3 regions of the Kitasatospora sp. NPDC059973 genome follow, and region 3 is predicted to be linked to each of the others. Evidence: riboswitches for the same ligand, from Rfam matches in the RefSeq annotation. Region 3 holds a riboswitch; each other region holds the start of a gene.

Region 1 (7,635 bases), on a different contig from region 3:
CCGCCCGGCCCTGGCGGGCGGAGTGCTGGGCGGTGGGCGGGCAGACCGCGCCGTCGCCCTTCGCGAGGTCCGGGACGGCGGCGGCATCGCCGAGTGCGAAGACGCCCTCGAACTGCGGCACCCGCATCTCCGCGGTGACCGCGATCCGGCCGCGGACCGTCTCGGCGTCCAGGGTGCCGATCAGCGGGCTGGCCGCGACGCCGGCCGTCCAGATCAGCGTCCGGCAGGGGAGCACCCGGCCGTCGGTGAACTTGACCGACTCGGCGCCGACTTCGGCCACCGAGACGCCCAGCGAGACCTCGATGCCGCGCTCGCGCAGCACCTCCAGGGCGGCGACGCCGAGGGCGTCGCCGAGCTCCGGCATCAGCTTCGGGGCGATGTCGATCAGGTGCCACTTGATCTGCCGGGCGTCCAGCCGCGGGTAGCGCCGGGCGGCCGCGGTGGTCAGCCGCTGGAGGCAGGCGGCGGTCTCGGTGCCCGCGTAGCCGCCGCCGACCACCACGAACTGGAGCCGGGACTCGCGCTCCCGCTGGTCCAGGGTGGCGGAGGCGAGGTCGAGTTGGGCGATGACGTGGTCGCGGACGTAGGTCGCCTCGGCGAGCGTCTTCATGCCGCGCGCGTAGTCGGTCAGGCCCGGGATGTCGAAGGTGCGGGTCACGCTGCCGGGCGCGAGCACCAGGTAGTCGTACTTCTGCGCGACGACCTCGTCGGTGATCTTGCGGACCACGCAGACCTTCGAACGCGGGTCGACGCCGATCGCGCCGCCGGGGACGATGTGGGTGCGGCGCAGCGTCCGGCGGAGCGAGACCGCGACCGACTGCGGGGTCAGCACCCCGGCCGCCACGTGCGGGAGCAGCGGCAGATAGAGCTGATAGCTGAACGGCGTGACCAGCGAGATCTCCGCCTCCGAGGGCGTGAGCTTGCGTTCGAGCCGGCGAGCGCACTCCAGTCCGGCGAAGCCACCGCCCACGATCAGGATCCGAGCTCGTTCCATCGTTCATCCCTTACAGTGCAGTTCGCAGTTCGTACCGTGCAAGGTCCCCACTACTCTGAGCCACACTCGCACGGCGGAGCGGGCGCTGCCACCGGACGGCGCGGATGGCGCAGGCCCGCGCCGGGCGGGGACGGCACGCGGCGCCCGGTCCGCGCATATGCCCGATAGGCTGTCCGGCGTGCTCCCCGAGGTGACGGCGGTCCGTTATGTGACGCCACTGCGAGAAGGCGGCTCGATGCCGGGCCTGGTCGAGGCCGACGACCGGCGGTTGTACGCCCTGAAATGGGTCGGCGCCGCGCAGGGCCGCAAAGCGCTGGTGGCGGAGGTGCTGGCCGGTGAGCTGGGCCGCCGGCTCGGGCTGCCGGTACCGGAGTTGGTCACCGTGGACCTCGACCCGGTGCTGGCCCGCAGCGAGCCGGACCCGCAGATCCAGGACCAGATGCGGGCCAGCGGCGGCCGCAACCTCGGGATGGCCTTCGTCAGCGGGGCGCTCAACTTCGACCCGCTCTGCTTCGAGGTGGACGCCGGGCTGGCCGGGCAGGTGCTCTGGTTCGACGCCCTGATCGGCAACGTCGACCGCTCGTGGCGCAACCCCAACCTGCTGGTGGCCACCGGCGGGCTGCGGCTGATCGACCACGGCGCCAGCCTGATCTTCCATCACCACTGGGCGGGCGCGGCCGGCTGGATCCGCCGCCCGTACGACGCCTCCGACCACGCGCTGTTGCGCGCGGAGCCCGATCTGGTGGCCGCGGACAAGGCGCTCGCGCCGCTCGCCGAGGCGGCGGTGGAGGCGGCGGTGGCGCGGATCCCGGACGTCTGGCTGGCGGACGAGCCGGGCTTCGACTCGCCCGAGGCGGTGCGCGCCGCGTACCGCTCCCAGCTGACCGGGCGACTGGCCGGTCCGCGTGACTGGCTGCCGGAGGTCTCCGCATGAGCGAGTCCGTGACGCCGGCCCCGCCGGCCGTCGAGCTGCACGACTACGAGTACGCGGTGATCCGGGCGGTGCCCCGGGTCGAGCGCGGCGAGTGCGTCAACGTCGGGGTGCTGCTGTACTGCCGGCAGAGCGCGCACCTGGGCGCCCGGACCCATCTGGACCAGGCCCGGCTGCTGGCGCTCGACCCGGTGGCGGACGTCGCCGGGGTGCGGCGGGCGCTGCACGGGATCGAGGCGGTCTGCGCGGGCGGGCCCGCGGCCGGTCCGGCGGCGGGCGACAGTCCGGGGCAGCGGTTCCGCTGGCTGACGGCGCCGCGCAGTGCCATCGTCCAGCCGGGACCGGTGCACACCGGGCTGACCGGTGACCCGGAGGCCGAGCTGCGGCGGCTCTTCGACCAGCTGGTGCTCTGAGGGCGACCGGTCGGGTGCCCGGGGGCCGTCCGGGGGCCCTTCCGGGGCCGAGCGGTTGACCTGCGGACTTTTGCCCCGGTCAAAGCTTGAGTTGGTGAAGCACTCGGTCGTACGCTGGCCCCATGGGTTCGACAGCGACGACGACCGTACCGACCAACGCCGAGTTGATGGAGGCGTTGGCCGCCGTCGGCGCCGCCTACTTCCAGGACTTCGCGGGAGCCGCGGCCCGGCACGGCCTCTCCTCCTCCCAGGCGAAGGCCCTCGGTGCGGTGCAGGAGCCGGTGCCGATGCGCGCGCTGGCCGGCCGGCTGGGCTGCGACGCCTCCAACGTGACGGGGATCGTCGACCGGCTGGAGTCGCTCGGCCTGGCCAACCGCGAGGCGGCGGCCGGTGACCGGCGGGTCAAGATCGTGGTGATCACCGAGCAGGGCCGCGAGATCCTCGGGCTGATCCGCGGCGAGATGAGCCGTACCCACCAGGCCTTCGAGGCGATGACGGACGAGCAGCGGATCTCGCTGCACTCGATCTGCGCGCAGGTGCTGCCGGTCCTCGCCGGGCGCTCGCCCGGCACGGTGTAGCGGCACGGCGGCACGGCGGCACGGCGGCACGGCAGCACAGCGGTACGGCGATCGGCCGGGGCGGGCGCGGGAGGCGGCAGCGCCCGGTCCGCCGCCGCTCGCGCTGACCTCGGCTGTTAGGCTTGCGAAGCGTGAGCGCGAAGCCCCAGATCCCCAATGTCCTGGCCTCCCGGTACGCCTCGGCGACCCTGGCCCAGCTGTGGTCCCCCGAGCACAAGGTGGTCCTTGAGCGCCACCTGTGGCTCGCCGTCCTGAAGGCCCAGCAGGACCTCGGCGTGGAGGTGCCCGCAGGCGCCGTCGCCGACTACGAGCGGGTGATCGACCAGGTCGACCTCGGTTCGATCGCCGCCCGCGAGCGGGTCACCCGGCACGACGTGAAGGCGCGGATCGAGGAGTTCAGCGACCTCGCCGGCCACGAGCAGATCCACAAGGGCATGACCTCCCGGGACCTGACCGAGAACGTCGAGCAGCTGCAGATCCGCCAGTCGCTGGAGCACGTCCGCGACCGCACGGTCGCCGTGCTGGTCCGCCTGGGCCGGCTCGCCGCCCAGCACTCCGAGCTGGTCATGGCCGGCCGGTCGCACAACGTCGCCGCGCAGGCCACCACCCTGGGCAAGCGCTTCGCGACCGTCGCCGACGAGGTGCTGGTCGCCTTCCGCCGGCTGGAGGAGCTGATCGCCCGCTACCCGCTGCGCGGGATCAAGGGCCCGGTCGGCACCGCCCAGGACATGCTGGACCTGCTCGGCGGCGACACCGACAAGCTCGCCGAGCTGGAGCGCCGGGTGGCCGGTCACCTCGGCTTCGACCACGTGCTGACCAGCGTCGGCCAGGTCTACCCGCGCTCGCTGGACTTCGAGGTGCTCACCGCCCTCGTCCAGCTCTCGGCCGGGCCGTCCAGCCTGGCCAAGACGATCCGCCTGATGGCCGGCCACGAGCTGGTCACCGAGGGGTTCAAGGAGGGCCAGGTCGGCTCCTCCGCGATGCCGCACAAGATGAACACCCGCTCCTGCGAGCGCGTCAACGGCCTGGCCGTCATCCTGCGCGGGTACGCCTCGATGACCGCCGAGCTGGGCGGCGACCAGTGGAACGAGGGCGACGTCTCCTGCTCGGTGGTCCGCCGGGTCGCGCTGCCGGACGCCTTCTTCGCCTTCGACGGCCTGCTGGAGACCTTCCTGACCGTCCTCGACGAGTTCGGCGCCTTCCCCGCCGTGATCGAGGCCGAGCTGGACCGCTACCTGCCGTTCCTGGCCACCACCAAGGTGCTGATGGGCGCGGTGCGGGCGGGCGTCGGCCGGGAGACCGGGCACGAGGTCATCAAGGAGCACGCCGTCGCCTCGGCGCTGGCGATGCGGGCCGGCGCGCGGGAGAACGAGCTGCTGGACCGGCTGGCGGCGGACGCGCGGATCCCGCTGGACCGGGCCGGGCTGGACGCGCTGCTGGCCGACCGGCTCTCCTTCACCGGCGCGGCCGGTGCCCAGGTCGCCGAGGTGGTCCGCCAGGTCGAGGCCGTCGCGGCCGCCTACCCCGAGGCCGCCAAGTACGCCCCGGGCGACATCCTCTGACGTTGCCTCAGGCCTTCGTGGGCCCCGCCGCCGATCCGGTGGCGGGGCCTTCGCCGTGTCCGGCGGCGGCATGGCCCGGATCCAGCGGAGGGGCGGTGCCGCAGGCGTAGGTGCAGTCCGGCTCGGCGACCGGGTGGTCCTCGGGGGCCAGCACGTTGCCCCGGACGGTGGTGAACGCCGTCATCGCGCCGGTGACCAGCAGCCCGGCGCAGATCAGCATCGCGGTCCGGAAGGCGGAGTCCACCGCGGCCGGCACCCGGTAGGCCTCGCCGCTGAGCCCGGCCAGCGCCGGCAGGGCGGCCACCGCGAGCAGCCCGGCCGCGCGGGCGGCGGCGTTGTTGACGCCGCTGGCGATCCCGGCATGCCGGACCTCCACCGCCGCGAGCACCGTCGCGGTCAGCGGCGCGACCAGCAGGACCATCCCGCAGCCCATCACGGTGGCGGCCGGCAGCACGTCCGTCCAGTACGAGGCGTCGGAGCCGATCCGCAGCATCAGCAGGACCCCCGTCGCGCAGAGCAGCGGCCCCACGGTGAGCGGGAGGCGCGGGCCGATCCGCTTGCCGAGCCGGCCGGCCCGGGCGGACAGCGCGAGCATCAGCACGGTGATCGGCAGCAGGGCGAGCCCGGAGACCAGTGGGGAGAAGCCGGAGACGATCTGCAGCTGGACGACCAGGAGGAAGAAGACGCCGCTGAACGCCGCGTAGACGCAGAGGGTGACCAGGTTCACCGCGGTGAACAGGCGGGAGGAGAAGAGGCCGAGCGGCAGCATCGGCTCCGGGACGCGGCGTTCGACCATCACGAAGGCCGTGCCCAGCAGCAGGCCGGCCGCGCCGGACACCCACACCACGGCCGAGAGCCCGTCGCCCGCCGCGGTCAGCGCGTAGGTGACCGAGCCCAGCGCGAACGCGGCCAGCGCCGCGCCGAGGACGTCGAACCGGCCGGTCGCGCTCTCGTCCCGGCTCTCCGGGACGTGCCGGGAGGCAACCGCGACCACCAGGGCGGCGAGCGGGACGTTCAACAGGAAGATCCACCGCCAGCCGGGGCCGTCCACCAGCCAGCCGCCGAGGAACGGGCCGATCGCGGCGGACACCCCGCCGAGGCCGGACCAGAGGCCGACCGCCGCCGAGCGGTCGTCAGGGTGGAACACCGCCTGGAGCATCGCCAGCGAGCCGGGGGTGAGCAGCGCCCCGCCGACGCCCTGCACCGCGCGGGCGGCGACCAGCACCTCGATGGTGGGGGCCGCGGCGCAGGCCGCCGAGGCGGCGGCGAACCAGAGCACGCCGATCAGGAAGACGCGGCGCCGGCCGTAGCGGTCACCGAGCGCGCCGCCGAGCAGGATCAGGCCGGCCAGGGTGAGCAGATAGGCGTTGAGCGTCCATTGCAGGGCGGCGAGCGGAGCGCCGAGATCGGTGCCGATCCGGGGCAGTGCGACGTTGACGACGGTGCCGTCGAGCATCGCCATGCTGGAGCCGAGCACCGTCGCCAGTAGTACCCAGCGGCCCTGCGCGGTGCCCAGGCGCAGGGTGCCGGCCTCGGAGGTGGCCACCGCCTGATCGTGCGCCCCGGGAGGCGACGTGACAAGGGTCACCGGGGGTGTGTCGGCGGATGGCTTTCCGTAGGCGATCGCATGCGTACGGACACCGAAATCGGCGGAGCGTGGTGGATCAGTGGCACGCGGTGAATCGATTGTGCACATACTGTGCAGCCGATCATTCGGAGTGTCACGGCCTTCCCGGTAGTGGTTGTCGATTCAAGAGATCGACATTGCTTCGCCCGGGCGGATGAGTTTTAGTTCAGCGACCGCCCGGCATTGGACCGGGTGGCCACCGGGTGGAACGCCTAGTCCTGCCGCTGCCCGGTGGTACGAACCGAACTCTGTACGGCAGGAGCGGGGGACCCAAAGGTAAGTCGCCGGACCGGAATTCACGGTCCGGCTTGGGGTGAAGCCGCGCTATGCGGCCGGGCAACTCCAGCCCGAACCCGACAGCTCACCTCGCAGGCGTCGGAGAGGACAGTTCGCCATGCCCGCACAGGCTCGTCGTATCACCCTGCCCCGCGCCGCCCGCATCGGCATCGCCACCGCCGTGACCGGCGCCGCTTTCGCCCTCCCGCTGGTGACCACCATCAGCGCCCAGGCCCACACCGCCCCGGCCGCCAAGCCCGCCCAGACCTCCACCTGGACCGGCGCCACCAGCGTCGACGCCGCGCCGGCCGCTGCCGCGCAGCCGGCCGCCGAGGCCGCCAAGCCGGCCGCCGCGCCGGCCGAGGAGAGCTACAAGGTCGTCGGCGGGGACACCCTGTCGAAGATCGCCGACGCCAAGCAGGTCGAGGGTGGCTGGAAGGCCCTCTACGACCACAACCGCTCGGTCGTCGGTGCCAACCCGAACCTCATCTTCCCGGGTCAGCAGCTCGCGCTGGGTGCCAAGGCCGCCGCCGCTCCGGCCGCCGCCGAGGCCGCCAAGCCCGCCGCCCCGGCCGCCAAGCCGCAGGTCTCGCAGGACGCGCAGAAGCCGGCCGCCCAGCACGCCGCCCCGAAGCCGGTCCAGGCCGCCAAGCCCGCCGAGGCCCCGGCCGCCAAGCCGGCCGCCCCCGCCGCGAAGCCGGCCGCTCCGGCCGCCCCCGCGGCGCCGGCCGCCGCGGCCAGCACCTCGGGCTTCGTCGCCCCCCTCGCCAACCCGAAGCTCGGCACCGCCTACGGCGTGGCCGGCTCGATGTGGGCCTCCGGTCACCACACCGGTGCCGACTTCGTCGCCTCCACCGGCACCCCGCTGCGCGCCGTCGGCGCCGGCACCGTGGTGAAGGCCGGCAACGGCGGCGCCTACGGCAACGAGGTCGAGATCAAGCTCGCCGACGGCCACTACGCCGAGTACGCGCACCTGTCCTCGATCGGTGTGAAGATCGGTCAGACCGTCACCGCCGGCCAGCAGATCGGCCTCTCGGGTGCCACCGGCAACGTGACCGGCCCGCACCTGCACTTCGAGATCCGCACCGGCTCGGAGTACGGCTCGGACATCGACCCGATCGCCTACCTGCGGGCGCACGGCGTCTCCCTCTGACCTGAGGTCGGACTTCCGCTGGGTGCGGGGCGTACGACCTCCCGGGATGGTCATGTCGGGTGACCGCTCGACCGGGTGATCGCCGCACCGTCAGCGGATCA
Region 2 (7,635 bases), on a different contig from region 3:
CAACCGGTGGGCGGCGCGGCCAGGCTGACGGTGGTGTCGCCCGCCGCGAGTGCCCGGTCGGCGCGCACCCAGGCGGTCTTGGCCGCGCCGTCCAGCCGCAGGTACCCGGCGCCGGTGACCCAGAGGCCGACGTCGGTGTCGACCACCTTCACGCCGTCCCCCCGGAAGCGCCGCTCGTCGACGGCGGGGAAGCGCACGGTGTGCACGGCGGCGCCCTCGGGGGCGAGCGCGAGGGTGCCGCGGATCTCGACGTTGCCCGCGGCGGCGAGGGTGAGGCTGCGGTCGGCGGCGAAGGTGAGCGCACCGCCCGGCTCGACCAGCAGCGAGCCGATCGCGGCGTCGGTGTCGAGCAGCACCCGGTCGGTGATCCGGACGGCGCTCTGCGGTCCGGGTACCCGGCCGCCCCAGCCGGCCGGGTCCGACCAGGGGCGGCCGCCCTGGTCGGGGGTGGGTGCGGGGGCGGCTCCGGCGGGGGCGCCCTCGGTGGCACCCCCGGGCGTCCCGGGGGGCGACGCGGCGCCGTGCCCGTGCCCCGCGGCCGGGTCGGCCGCTCCCGGCCCCGTGGCGGGGTCCTCCGCGGCGGCGACGGGCGCGGAGCGGCCGTCCAGGGAGCGCCGCAGCGCCTCCTCGCCGCCGACCGCCGCGAAGACCGTGCCGACGGCGAGCCAGCGCAGCATCGTCCGCCGGGGCAGGGGAGTTCGGGGCTCTGCGGGCGTGATGTCCGCTCTGCGGTGTTTTGCCCGGCGGTGCGTTCCACGCGGCCGCTCGGCCGGCGCACCGGCCTCCGGACCCTCGTCCATGGCCATCGCTGCGAAGCCCTCCCCCCAGACGGCCGCGTCGGTCCTGATGCCCTGAAGCATAGGCAGTTGCCGTGACTCCGACGGGCGTTGCTCGAAATCGGTCATTTCTGATCATGGTGGACAGCCATTTAGCACGCTCTTCATAAACCGTGATGGCCGTCACACATGTTTGCGGTTTGAACTTAAGTCTGCTTAACGTGCTCCCCGTTCGTGGCCACACGGACCCAGCCCACCCGCAACGCCGAGTCCTGCCGTCGGGTGCGCTGGCAGCGCAGAACGCACCACGGCAGGAGCGGGGGAACCACAGGTAAGTCGCCCGGGACCGGTTCGTACCGGTTCGGGGCTAGGGGTGAAGCCGCGTCCACAGCGCGGCCGGGCAACTCCAGCCCGAATCCGACAGCTCACCTCGCAGGCGTGGGAGAGGACCGCGTCACCATGCTGCCCACCAACGGCACCCGCCTGTCCGGCCGCACCCGCCGAGCGATCGCCACCCTCGGCGTCGTCGGTATCGGCCTCACCATCCCCTGCCTCACCGCCGGCTCCGCCTCGGCCGCCTCGGTCGCCACCTGGGACAAGGTCGCCCAGTGCGAGAGCACCGGCAACTGGAGCATCAACACCGGCAACGGTTTCTACGGCGGCCTCCAGTTCACCAACTCCACCTGGGCGGCGTTCGGCGGCACCAGCTACGCCGCGCGTGCCGACCTCGCCACCAAGGACCAGCAGATCGCGGTCGCCGAGAAGGTGCTCGCCGTCCAGGGCCCCGGCGCCTGGCCCGTCTGCTCCGTCCAGGCCGGTCTGACCAAGGGCGGCACCCCGGCCGCCGTCGACACCGCGACCGCCGCCACGCCGGCCGCCCCGAAGGCCGCCCCGGCCCCGGCGCAGACCCCCGCCCCCGCCGCCAAGCCGGCCGCGCCCAAGGCCGCCCCGAAGGCCGCCGAGACCCCGGCCGCCGCCGACTCCGCCCAGCAGTCGCAGGGCCGGAACTGGCAGCAGTACCGCCAGGACGCGCAGGCCTCCTCCGACTACACCGTGGTCGCGGGCGACTGGCTCTCCTCGATCGCCGACAAGAACAACGTCCAGGGCGGCTGGGAGCGGCTCTACGAGCTCAACCGCGGCACCCTCGGCGACGGCCCGCACGTCATCTACCCGGGCCAGCACCTGAGCCTGGGCGACCGCGCGAAGACCCGGGCCTCGGACGAGTCCGGCCAGGGCTTCGACTGGTTCAACCGCTCCTCGGGCGCCACCGGCAAGGCCGACGGCTCCACCGCGACCGCCACCAAGCCGGCCGCGCAGACCCAGGCTCCGGCCGCCAAGCCCGCCGCCCAGGCGTCGGCCGAGGCGCCGGCCCAGGCCGCCACCGGCAGCATGGCCGCCGCGGTCTCCTTCGCCCAGTCGAAGGTCGGCCAGGCCTACGTCTACGGCGGTACCGGCAACGGCGGTTGGGACTGCTCCGGCCTGACCCAGGCCGCGCTGCGCGCCGCGGGCGTCTCCGTCCCGCGGGTCGCCGCCGACCAGGCCGCCGCCAGCACCCACGTCTCGCTGGACGCCCTCAAGGCCGGCGACCTGCTGTTCTGGTCCAACAACGGCCAGGACTCGGGCGTCTACCACGTCGCGCTCTACATCGGCGACGGCAAGTACGTCGAGGCCGCCAACCCGAGCGTGGGCGTGCGGACCCAGACCATCGCCAACTGGGCCCCGGACTTCGCCGGCCGGGTCTGATCCCGCGCGCGGTCCGCACGCGGTCCGCGCCGTCCGCCGCAGCCCCCGGGGAGAGTCTGGTCGCTCCTCCCCGGGGGCTCCGGCACGCCCGCGCGCGGGACGGCGCGGGCCCGGGCATGGCCAAACCTCGGCCCGGGCGGGCATGCTGCTGCTCCGCACCCGAGGAGGAGTCACATGGCCCAGGTCACCGTCACGCTCGACGCCAATCTCGCGATCGACGCGATGATGCTCTCCGGCACCAGGAACCCGCAGGACGCGGTGGAGCTGATCCTGCGCGACTACCTCGCCCGGGGGCGGCGCACCGAGAGCCGGACCGGCGAGGCCGCCGACGGGCAGCGGACCGGGCAGCAGCGCCCGACCGCGCAGGAGGGCTGAGGGCGGACAGGACGGGACCCCGGAGGACTGGATCGTCCTCCGGGGCCCCGGTCGTCGTCTCAGCGGGCGCAGGCGCCCGTGGAACCGCGCATCACCAGCTCCGGCTGGAACATGAACTCACCGCGCTGGGCGGCGTTCGCGCCGACCTCCTCCAGCAGGGCGTCGACGGCGGCGGTGGCCATCGCCTCGACCGGCTGGCGGATGGTGGTCAGCGGCGGCTCGGTGAAAGCTATCAGCGGCGAGTCGTCGAACCCGACCACCGAGACGTCCTGCGGCACGGACAGCCCCCGCTGGCGCACCGCGCGGATCGCGCCGAGCGCCATCATGTCGCTGCCGCAGACGATCGCCGTACAGCCCTTGTCGAGCAGTGCGCCGGCCGCCGCGTGCCCGCCCTCCACGCTGAACAGCGTGTGGTGGACGAGCTCCCGGGCCTGCTCCTCGGTCCGGCCGAGGACCTCCCGCAGGGCCGCCGTGAAGCCCTCGATCTTCCGCAGCACCGGGACGTACCGCTTCTGCCCGACCGCGAGGCCGATCCGCTCGTGGCCGAGCTCGGCCAGGTGCTGGACGGCCATCCACATCGCGGCCCGGTCGTCCGGCGAGATGAACGGCGCGTCGATCTTCTCGCTGAAGCCGTTGATCAGGACGAACGGCACCTGCCGGCCGGTCAGCCGGGCGTACCGGTCGTGGTCGGCGGTGGTGTCCGCGTGCAGGCCGGAGACGAACACGATGCCCGCCACGCCCCGGTCGACCAGCATCTCCACCAGTTCGTCCTCGGTGGAGCCGCCGGGCGTCTGGGTGCAGAGCACCGGGGTGTACCCGTGCCGGCTCAGCACCTGCTCGATCACCTGGGCCAGCGCGGGGAAGATCGGGTTGCTCAGTTCCGGGGTGATCAGCCCGATCAGTCCCGCACTGCGCTGGCGCAGCCTGGTCGGCCGCTCGTAGCCGAGCACGTCCAGCGCCGCCAGCACGGTCTGCCGGGTGGCGGCGGAAACGTTCGCCTTGCCGTTGAGTACGCGGGAGACGGTGGCTTCGCTGACCCCCGCCTGCGCCGCGATGTCTGATAGTCGCGCCGTAGTCACGGTCCCAGAGCCTATTGCAACCACGTCAGACCGCCCACCAGTCGGTGCTGTCCGGTCCGAGAACCGCTTCGCCGCCGGCGCCGGCGGCCTCCGGCGCGGCGTCCGCGGAGGACAGCAGCAGCCGGCCCGGCGCGGGTATCCGCACCGGCTCGGCGGTGGTGTTCACCGTGCAGACGAAGGAGCCGCGGCGGAAGACCAGGGTGCCCTCGGGGCTCGCCATCCACTCGACCCCGGTGCCGGCGCCCAGCCCGGACTGCTCCCGGCGGATGGCCAGCGCGCTGCGGTAGAGCTCCAGGGTCGACGTCGGGTCACCGGTCTGCGCCTCGACGCTGAGCCCGGCCCACTCGGCCGGCTGCGGCAGCCAGCTGGGGCCGCCGGGGGTCGGGCCGAAGCCGTACGGGGCCTCGGTGCCGGACCACGGGATCGGCACCCGGCAGCCGTCGCGGTAGCCGTCCTGGCCGGCCTTGCGGAAGAAGGACGGGTCCTGGCGGACCTCGTCGGGCAGGTCGGTGACGTCCGGCAGGCCGAGCTCCTCGCCCTGGTAGACGTACGCCGAGCCGGGCAGCGCGAGCATCAGCAGGGTGGCGGCGCGGGCCCGGCGCAGGCCGAGCGCGCGGTCGCCGGGGGTGCGGATCTGGGTGCCCAGGCCCGGCGGGTTGGCGAACCGGGTGCTGTGCCGGGTGACGTCGTGGTTCGAGAGCACCCAGGTGGCGGGGGCGTCGACCGGGCGCATCGAGTCGAGCGACAGGTCGATCACCGAGCGCAGCTCGGCGGCGTCCCAGGAGGTGCCCAGGTACTGGAAGTTGAAGGCCTGGTGCAGCTCGTCGGGGCGCACGTAGTTGGCGGTGCGCTCGACGGTCGGGGTCCACGCCTCGGCGACGCCGATCCGCTGCCCCGGGTACTCGTCGAGGATCTTCCGCCAGCTGCGGTAGATCTCGTGCACGCCGTCCTGGTCGAAGAACGGCATGACGTCGTTGCCGAGCAGCCTCAGCTGGTCGCCGCCGCCGATGTCGGGCAGGCCGGGGGCCTTGACCAGGCCGTGGGCGACGTCGATCCGGAAGCCGTCGACGCCCATGTCCAGCCAGAACCGCAGGATCGAGCGGAACTCGTCGGCGACGGCCCCGTTCTCCCAGTTGAAGTCGGGCTGCTCGGGCGCGAACAGGTGCAGGTACCAGTCACCGGGGGTGCCGTCGGGGTTCTCGGTGCGGGTCCAGGCCGGGCCGCCGAAGATGGACTCCCAGTCGTTGGGCGGCAGCTCGCCGTTCTGGCCCTTGCCGGGGCGGAAGTGGTAGCGCTCGCGCAGCGGGGAGGACGGGCCCTCGCGCAGGGCGCGCTGGAACCACTCGTGCCGGTCGGAGGAGTGGTTGGGGACGAGGTCCACGATGATCCGCAGGCCCAGCCCGTGCGCGTCGCGGATCAGCGCGTCGGCGTCCAGCAGGGTGCCGAACATCGGGTCCACCGCGCGGTAGTCGGCCACGTCGTAGCCGGCGTCGGCCTGCGGGGAGGCGTAGAACGGCGAGAGCCAGACGGCGTCCACGCCGAGGTCGCGCAGGTAGGGCAGACGGCTGCGGATGCCCGGCAGGTCGCCCATGCCGTCACCGTTGGAGTCGGCGAAACTGCGCGGGTACACCTGGTAGATGACCGCATCCCGCCACCAGCCTCTGGACGCGCCGGTGCTTGCCTCGTGAGCGGTGGCGTCGGCGGCGGGCCGGGAGGTGTCGGCCAGGTTCTGGGTCATGGACGGTATCCCTTGGGACTAGAGAGCGGCAGGTCAGGACTTGGAGGCGCCGGCGGTCAGGCCGGTGACCAGGTGACGCTGCACCAGGTAGAAGAGGACCGAGGACGGGATCGCGATCAGGACCGCGGTCGCCGCCATCAGGTTCCACTGGGCGTCGTGTTCGCTGACGAAGGTCTGCAGGCCGACGGCCAGGGTGTACTTGTCGGAGCTGAGCATGAAGGTGGAGGCGAAGGCCACCTCGGCCCAGGCGGTCAGGAAGGAGTAGAACGCGGCCACCGCGAGACCCGGCCGGGCGAGCGGCAGGACCAGCCGCCAGAAGGTGCCGATCGGGGTGAGCCCGTCGACCCGGCCGGCCTCGTCGATCTCCACCGGGATGGTGTCGAAGTAGCCCTTCAGCAGCCAGGCGCAGTACGGCACGGTGGTGGTCGAGTAGACCAGGATCAGACCGAGGTAGCTGTCCAGCAGGCCGAGTTCGGACAGGATCGTGTACATCGGCACGATCAGTACCGCGATCGGGAACATCTGGGTGACCAGCAGCGACCACATCAGCGGCTTGTGCCCGGGGAAGCGCATCCGGGAGACGGCGTAGCCGGTGGTGGCGGCGATCAGCACGCCGAACACCGTGGTCACCCCGGAGACCAGGAACGCGTTGCCGAACCAGGTGAAGAAGTCGGTGTCGAACAGCACCGTGTGGTAGTTCGACAGGGTCATCTTGTCGATGATCTCGCCGGGGTGGAGGTAGTCGGTCTTGTCCGGGCCGAGCGAGACGTAGAGGATCCAGACCACCGGGAACAGCGCGATCAGGCTGGCCAGGATCAGGGCGCCGTGGGCCAGCGCCTTGCCGAGCGGGCCGGACTCGCCGCGGCGACGGGTCCTGACCGGCTTGGCGGCCGCCGCCGCCGGGGCGACGAGGACGGTGGGTCGTTCGGTGGTGGTGCTCATCGGGGTTACCTGCCTTCGTGGGTCGCTTGGTTACCGGTCGGCGTCAGCCGTTGGCCTGCTCGTTGCGGGCGAGCCAGCGTCGGTAGAAGGAGGTGAAGACGATGAGGATGGACAGCAGGATCACGCCGTACGCGGCCGACTGCGCGTAGTCCCGGGGCTGCTGGCCGAAGCCGAGCCGGTAGGCCCAGGTGACCAGCAGCTGGGCGTCGGGCGCGCCGTTGCCGCCGAACAGCAGGAAGATGACGGCGAACTGGTTGAACGTCCAGATCACTCCGAGCAGCACCACGGTCGAGGAGACGGTGCGCAGCCCGGGCAGGGTGACGTGGCGGAACCGCTGCCAGGCGGTGGCGCCGTCCATCTCGGCGGCCTCGTACAGCTCGGCCGGGATCGACTGCAGGCCGCCGAGCAGCGAGATCATCATGAACGGCACGCCGACCCAGGTGTTGACCAGGACCGCGGCCGCCTTCTGCGCCACCGGGTCGTCCAGCCAGCCGGGCTCGGGCAGGTGGAGGGCGGAGAGCAGGCCGTTGACGGCGCCGCCGTCGGCGAGCATCAGGCGCCAGGAGAAGACGGTGACGAAGGTCGGCACCGCCCAGGGCAGGATCAGCAGCATCCGGTAGACGGCACGGCCGCGCAGCTTCTGGTTGAGCAGCAGGGCGAGGCCGAGGCCGATGGTGTAGTGCAGGCAGACGCAGAGCGCCGTCCAGGCGATGGTCCAGACGAAGTGCGACCAGAAGCGGTCGTACGAGCCCGGGCCCCAGAGGATGTCGGCGTAGTTGTCGAAGCCGACGAAGTGGTAGCTGGCCGGGATCTCGTTGACGCCGATCGTGCGGGCGGCATTGAGGCTGTTGGCGTCGGTGAGGGTGAGCCAGATGCCCTCGGCGAGCGGGTAGAGCACCAGCCCGCCCAGCACCAGCACGACCGGCGCGATCATCGCGTAGGCGTACCAGTGCTTGGCGTACGAGCGCTTGAGGCGCTCCAT
Region 3 (7,635 bases):
GCCGACGCGGTCGCGATGGCCCTGCTGGTGCGTACCGGCCTGCGCAGGGGCCGGGCCCTGACCGGTGCCTGGGTCTGGGTGGCCGGCGTGCCGCTGCTCGGTCCGATGATCTACAACCGGTACGACGTCATCGTCACCGCCGTCGCAGTGGCCGGCCTGCTGGCGCTGATCCGCCGCCCGGCGATCGGCGGCATCCTGCTGGGGCTGGGCGGGATCATCAAGATCTGGCCGCTGATCGGCCTGATCGGCACCCCGTCCGGCCGCCGCACCCGCCGCTCCTGGACCGCCGCCGCGGCCACCGCCGTCTCGGTGGGCTTCCTGCTGGCGGCCGGGATGAACGGCGCCTTCGAGTTCCTGACCTTCCAGAAGGACCGCGGCGTCGAGGTGGAGTCGGTCGGCGCGCTGCCGCTGCACTTCGCCCGGATGGCCGGCGCCTGGGACGGCAGGGTGACGATGAACTACGGCTCGGTCGAGATGCTCGGGCCGTGGGTGAACGTGGTCGGCAAGGTGATGCTGGCCGGCAGCCTGCTGGGCTTCGCCTGGCTGCTGCTCTGGCGCTTCACCGCCAAGCGCCGCAACGCGGCGACCATGTACGACGCTGCGCTGGCCGCGCTGCTGATCTTCACCGTGACCAGCCGGGTGATCAGCCCGCAGTACCTGGTCTGGCTGGTCGGCGTGGCGGCGGTCTGCCTGACCGTGCGCGGCACCAGCCAGCGCCCGGTGGCGCTGCTGGTCCTGGCCGCGACGCCGCTGACCGTGGTGGAGTTCCCGCTGCTCTTCAGCGAGCTGGTCGGCAGCGAGCCCTGGGCCGTCACCGCGCTGACCCTGCGCAACCTGCTGCTGCTGGCCGCCACCGGGCTGTCCTGCGTCCGGCTCTGGCGCTCGACCCGCGGGGCTGCCCAGCTCCCGCCGACCGTCGTGCTGGACCGCGCGGAGCCGGAGCCGGTGTCGGCGAACGGCTACCCGGTGCGCCCGGGGATCGCGTACGAGCAGGACCTGCTGGACGGCATCGACCGGCCGCCGGCCCAGCGGCGGCGCTAGGCCGCCAGGCGGCGGACCTCGGTGACCCAGAGCGCGGTGAACTCGGCCAGTCCGAGGCCCAGCTCGTCCCGCAGGACGCGGTCCGACTGCTCCTCCCGGCCCGCCCCCGCGCCCGCCGCGCCGACCGCCCGGTAGTAGCCGACCAGCCGGTCCGGCCCGAAGCGCCGGGCGATCAGGTCGCAGGCCAGCCAGGCCTGCTCGTAGGCCTGGGCGATGCCGTCGGCCCCGGCGGTGAAGTCCCGGTCGGCGGGGAGCGCCGAGGGCACCCGGCCGGCGGCGACGTCCCGGGCCAGCTCGGGGGCGATCTGCCGGGGCGAGCGGCCGGAGTCCCGGTAGCCGGTCCAGTCGGCGACGCCCTCGGAGAGCCAGAGCGGCGTCCAGGCCCGGGTGTCGGCCCGGGTCGCCACGTGCACGGCCTCGTGGGTGATCACCACCTGGCGGCCGAAGTCGCTGAGCCCCCGGTAGGCGCCGGGGTTGACCAGCACCCGGTCGGCCGGGGTGTGCCGGGGGGCGCCGGGCGCCGCGGTGGTGACCGCCACCATGCCGGTCCAGCCCGCCGGGTCGGCGTCCAGCAGCCGGCCGAACTGCTCCTCGGTGGCGGGCAGCTCCAGGAGCAGCCGGCCCGGCCAGGCGGTGCCCCAGAGCGCGGTGACGGCCGGGACGGCCCGGTCGGCCACGGTCGTGAGCTGCGCCGGGTCCGGGCCGTCGGCCAGGCCGAGCACCAGGCAGTGCGCGCCGGCCACCGCCCGGACGGTCCCGAAGTCCCAGAGCGGCGCCGGCCCGTCCGGGCCGTCCTCGCGTTCGACCCGCCAGCCCCCGCCGGTCCGCCACAGCTCCAGCCGGCGCGGGTGGACCACCGGGTAGGCGTCGTAGCCGGTCACCCGGACGGTCAGTTCGGCGGTGGCGGTGAGCCGGTCCGGCCGACCGGCCGGGCCGAGCACGAGGTTGCGGTAGGCCGCCTCCACCGGGGGCGCGGACGGTGGGGCGGTCAGCGTCCGGGCCCGCTCGGCCAGCAGCGCGGCCACCTCGGCCCGCTGGTCCGCCACCGCGGCCACGGAGGCCGCCGGAGCCGCCCGGGGCAGTGACAGCTGGGCCAGTCCGCCCGCCGCGAGCAGCAGGGCCCCGCGCCGGGACAGTGCGCGGCGGCGTGTCACGGCATCGGCGGGAGGGGTCGGGACGGGCCGGCTCAGAGCCGGATCACCTCCGCGACGGGCATCGCGTTGACGCTCTCGTAGCGGACCTTGGCGCCCGGGTAGGGGGCGTGCACGATCACCCCGCCGCCGGCGTACATGCCGACGTGGTGCCTGTCCCGGTAGAAGATCACCAGGTCTCCCGGTCGCGCGTCGGAGATGCTGACCCGCTGGCCGGCGTACGCCTGGGCCTGCGAGGTGCGCGGCAGGGTCACTCCGGCCTGCCGCCAGCTCCAGTACATCAGACCGGAACAGTCGAACGCGCGGGGCCCGGCGGATCCGTACACATAGGGCGAACCGATCATCCGCACGGCGGCGGCCAGCGCGGCCGCGCCGCGTTCGGAGGCGGGCGGGGCCGTGCCCAGGTCGAGGCGGTCGGTGCCGCGGGTGGCCCGCTGCTCGGCCTCGCGGGCGTCCTGGGCCACCATCCGGGCCCGCTCGCCCGCCCCCAGGCTGTTGAGCAGCCGCTGCGCCTTGGCCAGCCGCTGCTGGATCTGCTGCTTGCTCTCGGCCAGGGCCCGGCGGGTCTCCTCCAGCTCGGAGAGCTTCATCGAGGCCTCCGTCCGGCGCTGGTCGAGCCGGCGCTGACGGGCCACCACCTCGTGCAGCGTCTCGTTCTGCCGCTCGGCGGCCTGGTCCAGGCTGCGGGCCCTGGAGAGGTAGCCCTCCGGGTCGGTGGAGAGCATCAGCTGGACGGTCTGCGCCATCCCGCCGCCCCGGTACTCGGCGCCGGCCACGGTGGCGAGGTCGCCGCGGAGCTCGTTGAGCTCGCCCTGGGCGACGGCGACCTGCTGCTGGAGCGTGCCGGTCTCGTGCTGGAGGCGCTGCTGGACGTCCAGTGCGGCGTTGTACTTCTCCGAGGCCTGCTCGGCCTCGTCGTACAGCTGTTCCACCTGCGCCTTGACGTCCTTGCGGTTCGACGGCCCGTCCGGCGTGCCCGGGGCGGCCTGGGCGGCACCCCCCGTGGCCACCCCCAGCGCGGTGGTGGCCGCGGCGGTCAGCACCAGCGCACGGGCGAACGCGCCCGGCAGGGGGGAACGGCGGTGCACGGCCATACGACGGTAACTCCGATCCTGCGACCCGGCCCCGCCGCCGCACCGGTGCGGGCGGCTGTCGAGCGGGAGTCCGGTGGCAGACGTTAGCGAGTCCGGGCGAGCGAGTCCAAACCCCTCCCAACCCGAATATTTGACCCGCAATCGGACATCAGCACGGCCCGGCACGAAAGCCGCAGGCCCGGCCTCCCGCGAGGGGAGACCGGGCCTGCGGGAGCAGACGTCGGATCAGACGCGCACGATGGCCGAGATCGGCAGCATGCTGGCGGTCTCGTACCGGACGTTCGCGCCGGGCTTCGGCGCGTGGATGACCTGGCCGCCACCGACGTAGAGCGCGACGTGGCTGCGGTCCGCACGGTAGATGATCAGGTCGCCGGGCTGGGCGTTGGCGATGTTGGTGCCCACGTTGGTACCGGCGGTGGCCTGGGACTGCGAGGTGCGCGGCAGCGACACGTCTGCCTGGGCGTAGGCCCAGCTGGTCAGGCCGGAGCAGTCGAAGGAGCTCGGACCGGCCGCGCCGTAGACGTACGGGGCGCCCAGCTTGCTCTCCGCGGCGGCGATCGCGGCGGCGGCGCGCGAGCCGTTTGCGGCGGGCGCGGACGGCGCGGCGGCGGCGGGCTTGGCGGCCGGCGAGGACGGGGCGGGCAGCTGGTCGCGGGTGTTGTCGCGGGAGGCGCGGTCGGCGTCCGCCTTGGCCTTGGCCTCGGCCTTGGCGGCGTCCGCCTTGGCCTTCGCCTCGGCGGCGGCCTTCTCCTCGGCCGCGCGCATCGCCTGGCGCTCCTGCTCGGACAGCGAGTTGTACAGGTCCTGGGCCTTGGCCAGCTTGCCCTGGACCTCCTCCTTGGAGGCCTTCAGCTGCTGGGTGGTGGCTTCGAGCTCGCCGAGCTTGCCCTGGGCCTCGTTGCGGTCCTGGTCGAGCCTGCGCTGCTGCTCCTGGAGGTCCTTCAGCGCACCGGACTGCGTGCTGCCGGCCTGGTTGATGGCACCGGCCTGGCTGAGGAAGCTGTCCGGGCTGGACGAGAGCATCAGCTGCACGGTCGGCGATATGCCGCCGTTGCGGTACTGCTCGCCGGCGATCTCGGCGAGACCGCCCTGGGCCTCGGTCACCGCGGCCTGCTGACGGGCCACCTTGTCCTGCAGCTCACCGACCTGCTTCTGCAGCTCCTGCTGCTTGGCCTGGGCGCCGTTGAGCTTCTCGGTGGCCTGCTCGGCCTGCTCGTTGAGCTGGTCGATCTGCTCCTTGACCTGATCCTTGGTCGGCGTCGGGTCGGCGTGGGCGCCGGACTGCGCGGAGAGCGCGACCGCCGCGGCGGCGACACCGGTCAGAATCGAGACCCGGGCACGGCCGGCGGGCTTGGGACGACGATGGGACGCCACGAAGGCGGACTCCTTCTTCCTACGTCCGCCTACCGGGTGAGCTGACGGGTTCGGGCCGGAAGCGTGCCCTACGACGCCTCACCGACCGCACGACGGTCGACCTGGCGCCGATTCACCCCGGAGGAACATGGTTCCCCGGCTCCGTTCCACAGCGCCCCCGACTACTGGACTCCCCGTCGGGCAGATGCTCTGCCCCGCTGCTTCACGAACTCGGCGGTAAACCTCCGCCGCCACCCCTGCTGGGTGATCGACTGTGCGGTGGTTCGAGGCATGACCCTAGTAACAGAACCGTGATCCGTTCAAATCCTTGTCAGAAAAATGCCGGAAGAATATCCAAGTTCATTTGTGAATATGACCGGGTGTGATCACGCGCCCACATGGAGCTGATCGTTTGTCATGATGCGGCCGCAGACACCGACGCCACCCCCGGTTCCGGGGGTGGCGCGGATCACAGGGCCGGATCCCGGCCCGTGGGCATGTCGGTCCGTCAGACCCGGCGGATCGCGTTGATCGGCATCGCGTCGGCCTTCATCACCTTCACCACGTCACCGGTGTGCGGCGCGTGGACCACCATCCCGTTGCCGATGTACATCCCGACGTGGCTGCGGTCCGGGCGGTAGATGATGAGGTCGCCCGGCTGGGCGTCGGCCAGCGAGGCCACCTTCGAGCCGTAGTTGGCCTGCGCCTGCGAGGTGCGCGGCAGCGAGACGCCGGCCTTCGCGTACGACCAGACCATCAGACCGGAGCAGTCGAAGGAGTTCGGGCCGACCGCGCTCCAGACGTACGGCGAACCCTGCTTGCTCATCGCGTTGGCGACGGCCTGCCCGGCGAAGCCGCTGCCCTGCGGCAGGCTGCTCAGGTCGGTGCGCTCGCTGCCGCGCGAGGCCCGGTCGGCCTGCTGCTGGGCGGCCTTCAGCGCGGCCCGGTCGGCGGCGCTGAGCGAGTTCAGCAGGTCCTGGGCTTCCTTGAGCTTCTTGTTGACCTCGGCCTTGGACTGGTTCAGGTCCTTGGTCGTGCTGTCCAGCGAGGCGAGGACGGCGGCCGCCTCGGCCTTCTGCTGGTCCAGCCGGCGCTGCTGGTCCTGCAGGCCCTTGAGCGCCTCGGTCTGGCTGGAGCTGGCCTGCTGGACGCTGGCGGCCTTGTCCAGGTAGCCGGACGGGTCGGAGGCGAGCATCAGCTGGACGGACGGGTCGATGCCGCCGGTCCGGTACTGCTCGGCCGCCACCTCGGCCAGCCCGCCCTGAAGCTGGGTCATCTGGTCCTGGCCGCGAGCCACCTGGTCCTGGAGCTGGTCCGCCTGCTTGCGCAGCTGGTCCGCCCGCTCCTTGGCACCGTTGAACTTCTCGGTGGCCTGCTCGGCCTCCTCCTGCAGCTGGTCGACCTGCGCCTTCACGTCCTCCTTCTTGGGGGACGGGCTGGGCGCGGCGTGGGCGCTGACCTGGGCCGAGAGGGCGACCGCGGTCGCAGCGGCAGCGGTCAGCACGGTGACCCGTGCACGGCTCGACTGCTTGGGACGGCGGTGGGTGGCCAAGTGACCGGCTCCTTCTTCCAACGGACTCACCCGAACGAGTGAGAATCCGGAAAATAGGTTTGACGCCAGACCCTAGTGAAGATCCACGCTTTGCGCCACTCCCCCGATGGCGTGAACTCCCGCCCCCCGCCATGACTTCACGGGATCCACACATCCCCGCAAACCGGGCGCTGACCAGGCGTCATCTCCTGCCGGCCGGCCCCGGCCGAGCTCAGGGCCGGGCCAGTCGGTTCAGCAGCAGCACCGAGGCTACAGGGCGCGCGCCCGCCTTCCGCACGCCCTCCGCGACCTCCCGGTCGGTGGAGACCACCACCACCGGCCGGCCCTGCGGCTCGGCCCGCACCAGGCGGCGGATCAGTTCGTCGGCGGTCTCCCCGGTCCGGCTGAACCGCACCCGGACCCCGCGCGGCGGCGCCAGGATCACCGGCACGTCGAGGTCCTGGCCGTCGAACACGCAGGTCACCTCCGCCTGCGTGCGCTGGGCCAGCATCGCCAGCCCGCCCAGCAGCCGGATCCGCTGCTGCTCCAGCGGGAGCGCGGGGTAGCCGGTCTTGGTCACGTTGTAGCCGTCCACCACCAGGTGGACCTGCGGGATCGCCAGCAGCTGGTCCAGCAGCGCCGGGTCGTCCTCGGCCAGCCCGCGCCGCGCCACGTCGTTCGGCGAGGCCGAACCCGGCACCACCGCCTCGACCAGGTCGGCCGGGCGGATCTGGGAGACCGGCAGGGCCAGCTCCCGCTGGAGCCCCTGCGCCGACTGCAGCACGGTGTCCAGCAGCAGCCGCAGCCGCATGTCCTCGACGCTGCGCCCCTCGCGGGCCGAACGGCGGCCCTGCTCGGCGGCGTTCTCCAGCTCGGAGATCCGGTGCCGCAGCCGCCGCGCCTCGCTCTCGGCGGCGCCGCGCTCGACGCCCGTCTGCGCCTTCAGGGCCTCCAGCTCCCCGGTGACCCGGCGCGTCTCGGCCTGGGCCCGCCGGGTGTCGCTCTCCAGCGAACGCACCTTCTTGCGCAGCGACTCCACCTCCTTGCGGACGTCCTCCGACTCGGCCCGCTGCCGGTCCAGGTCCGCCCGGGCGGCGGCGCGCACCTCGGCCAGCTCCGCCTGCAGCTTCTCGGCCAGCCGGGCCGCCTCGGCCGCCGCGCCCTCGGCGCCGGCCCGCTCCGCCTCCTCGCCGGCCTCGACGACCAGGCGGCTCCAGCCCGCCGACCGGACCAGGTAGGCGGCGGCCGCCACGTCCATCGGATCGGCGGCGCCCGGCACGCTGCCCGACTCCAGCGCCCGGACCAGGTCCGGCTGCCCGAGCCGCAGCCGCTCCGCTATCCGCACCCGGAACGCCGGCTCGGACTCCAGCGCCGCGGCGAGCGCGGTGGCGGCGTACTTGGCCCGGCGCGCCGGGGTGAACTTGGCGTACGGGCGCAGCGTCTGCGGCAGCTCCGCGACCGGCAG

The links. A riboswitch is a leader RNA that binds a small molecule or an ion and turns the genes downstream of it on or off. The one in region 3 is predicted to bind cyclic di-AMP.
Region 1: it holds a riboswitch for cyclic di-AMP, as region 3 does, so the genes downstream of both, ACFWA9_RS28225 (peptidoglycan DD-metalloendopeptidase family protein) here and ACFWA9_RS24900 (NlpC/P60 family protein) in region 3, are expected to answer to the same signal.
Region 2: it holds a riboswitch for cyclic di-AMP, as region 3 does, so the genes downstream of both, ACFWA9_RS25450 (transglycosylase family protein) here and ACFWA9_RS24900 (NlpC/P60 family protein) in region 3, are expected to answer to the same signal.

What each region holds. Positions count from the first base shown of each region.
Region 1 covers NZ_JBHWUI010000125.1:50-7,684, reverse strand. Annotated here, with positions in the region: gene ACFWA9_RS28255 (NAD(P)/FAD-dependent oxidoreductase) at 1-994, opposite strand, end outside; gene ACFWA9_RS28250 (HipA family kinase) at 1,173-1,928, shown strand; gene ACFWA9_RS28245 (DUF3037 domain-containing protein) at 1,925-2,338, shown strand; gene ACFWA9_RS28240 (MarR family transcriptional regulator) at 2,461-2,916, shown strand; gene purB (adenylosuccinate lyase) at 3,048-4,478, shown strand; gene ACFWA9_RS28230 (MFS transporter) at 4,486-6,024, opposite strand; cyclic di-AMP (ydaO/yuaA leader) riboswitch at 6,335-6,495, shown strand; gene ACFWA9_RS28225 (peptidoglycan DD-metalloendopeptidase family protein) at 6,500-7,534, shown strand.
Region 2 covers NZ_JBHWUI010000102.1:8,471-16,105, reverse strand. Annotated here, with positions in the region: gene ACFWA9_RS25455 (hypothetical protein) at 1-677, opposite strand, end outside; cyclic di-AMP (ydaO/yuaA leader) riboswitch at 1,070-1,228, shown strand; gene ACFWA9_RS25450 (transglycosylase family protein) at 1,215-2,519, shown strand; gene ACFWA9_RS25445 (hypothetical protein) at 2,694-2,894, shown strand; gene ACFWA9_RS25440 (LacI family DNA-binding transcriptional regulator) at 2,954-3,973, opposite strand; gene ACFWA9_RS25435 (glycoside hydrolase family 13 protein) at 3,999-5,711, opposite strand; gene ACFWA9_RS25430 (carbohydrate ABC transporter permease) at 5,745-6,653, opposite strand; gene ACFWA9_RS25425 (carbohydrate ABC transporter permease) at 6,697-7,635, opposite strand, start outside.
Region 3 covers NZ_JBHWUI010000098.1:19,142-26,776, reverse strand. Annotated here, with positions in the region: gene ACFWA9_RS24915 (glycosyltransferase 87 family protein) at 1-1,041, shown strand, start outside; gene ACFWA9_RS24910 (hypothetical protein) at 1,038-2,195, opposite strand; gene ACFWA9_RS24905 (NlpC/P60 family protein) at 2,228-3,286, opposite strand; gene ACFWA9_RS24900 (NlpC/P60 family protein) at 3,512-4,660, opposite strand; cyclic di-AMP (ydaO/yuaA leader) riboswitch at 4,671-4,824, opposite strand; gene ACFWA9_RS24895 (NlpC/P60 family protein) at 5,148-6,191, opposite strand; gene ACFWA9_RS24890 (NYN domain-containing protein) at 6,403-7,635, opposite strand, start outside.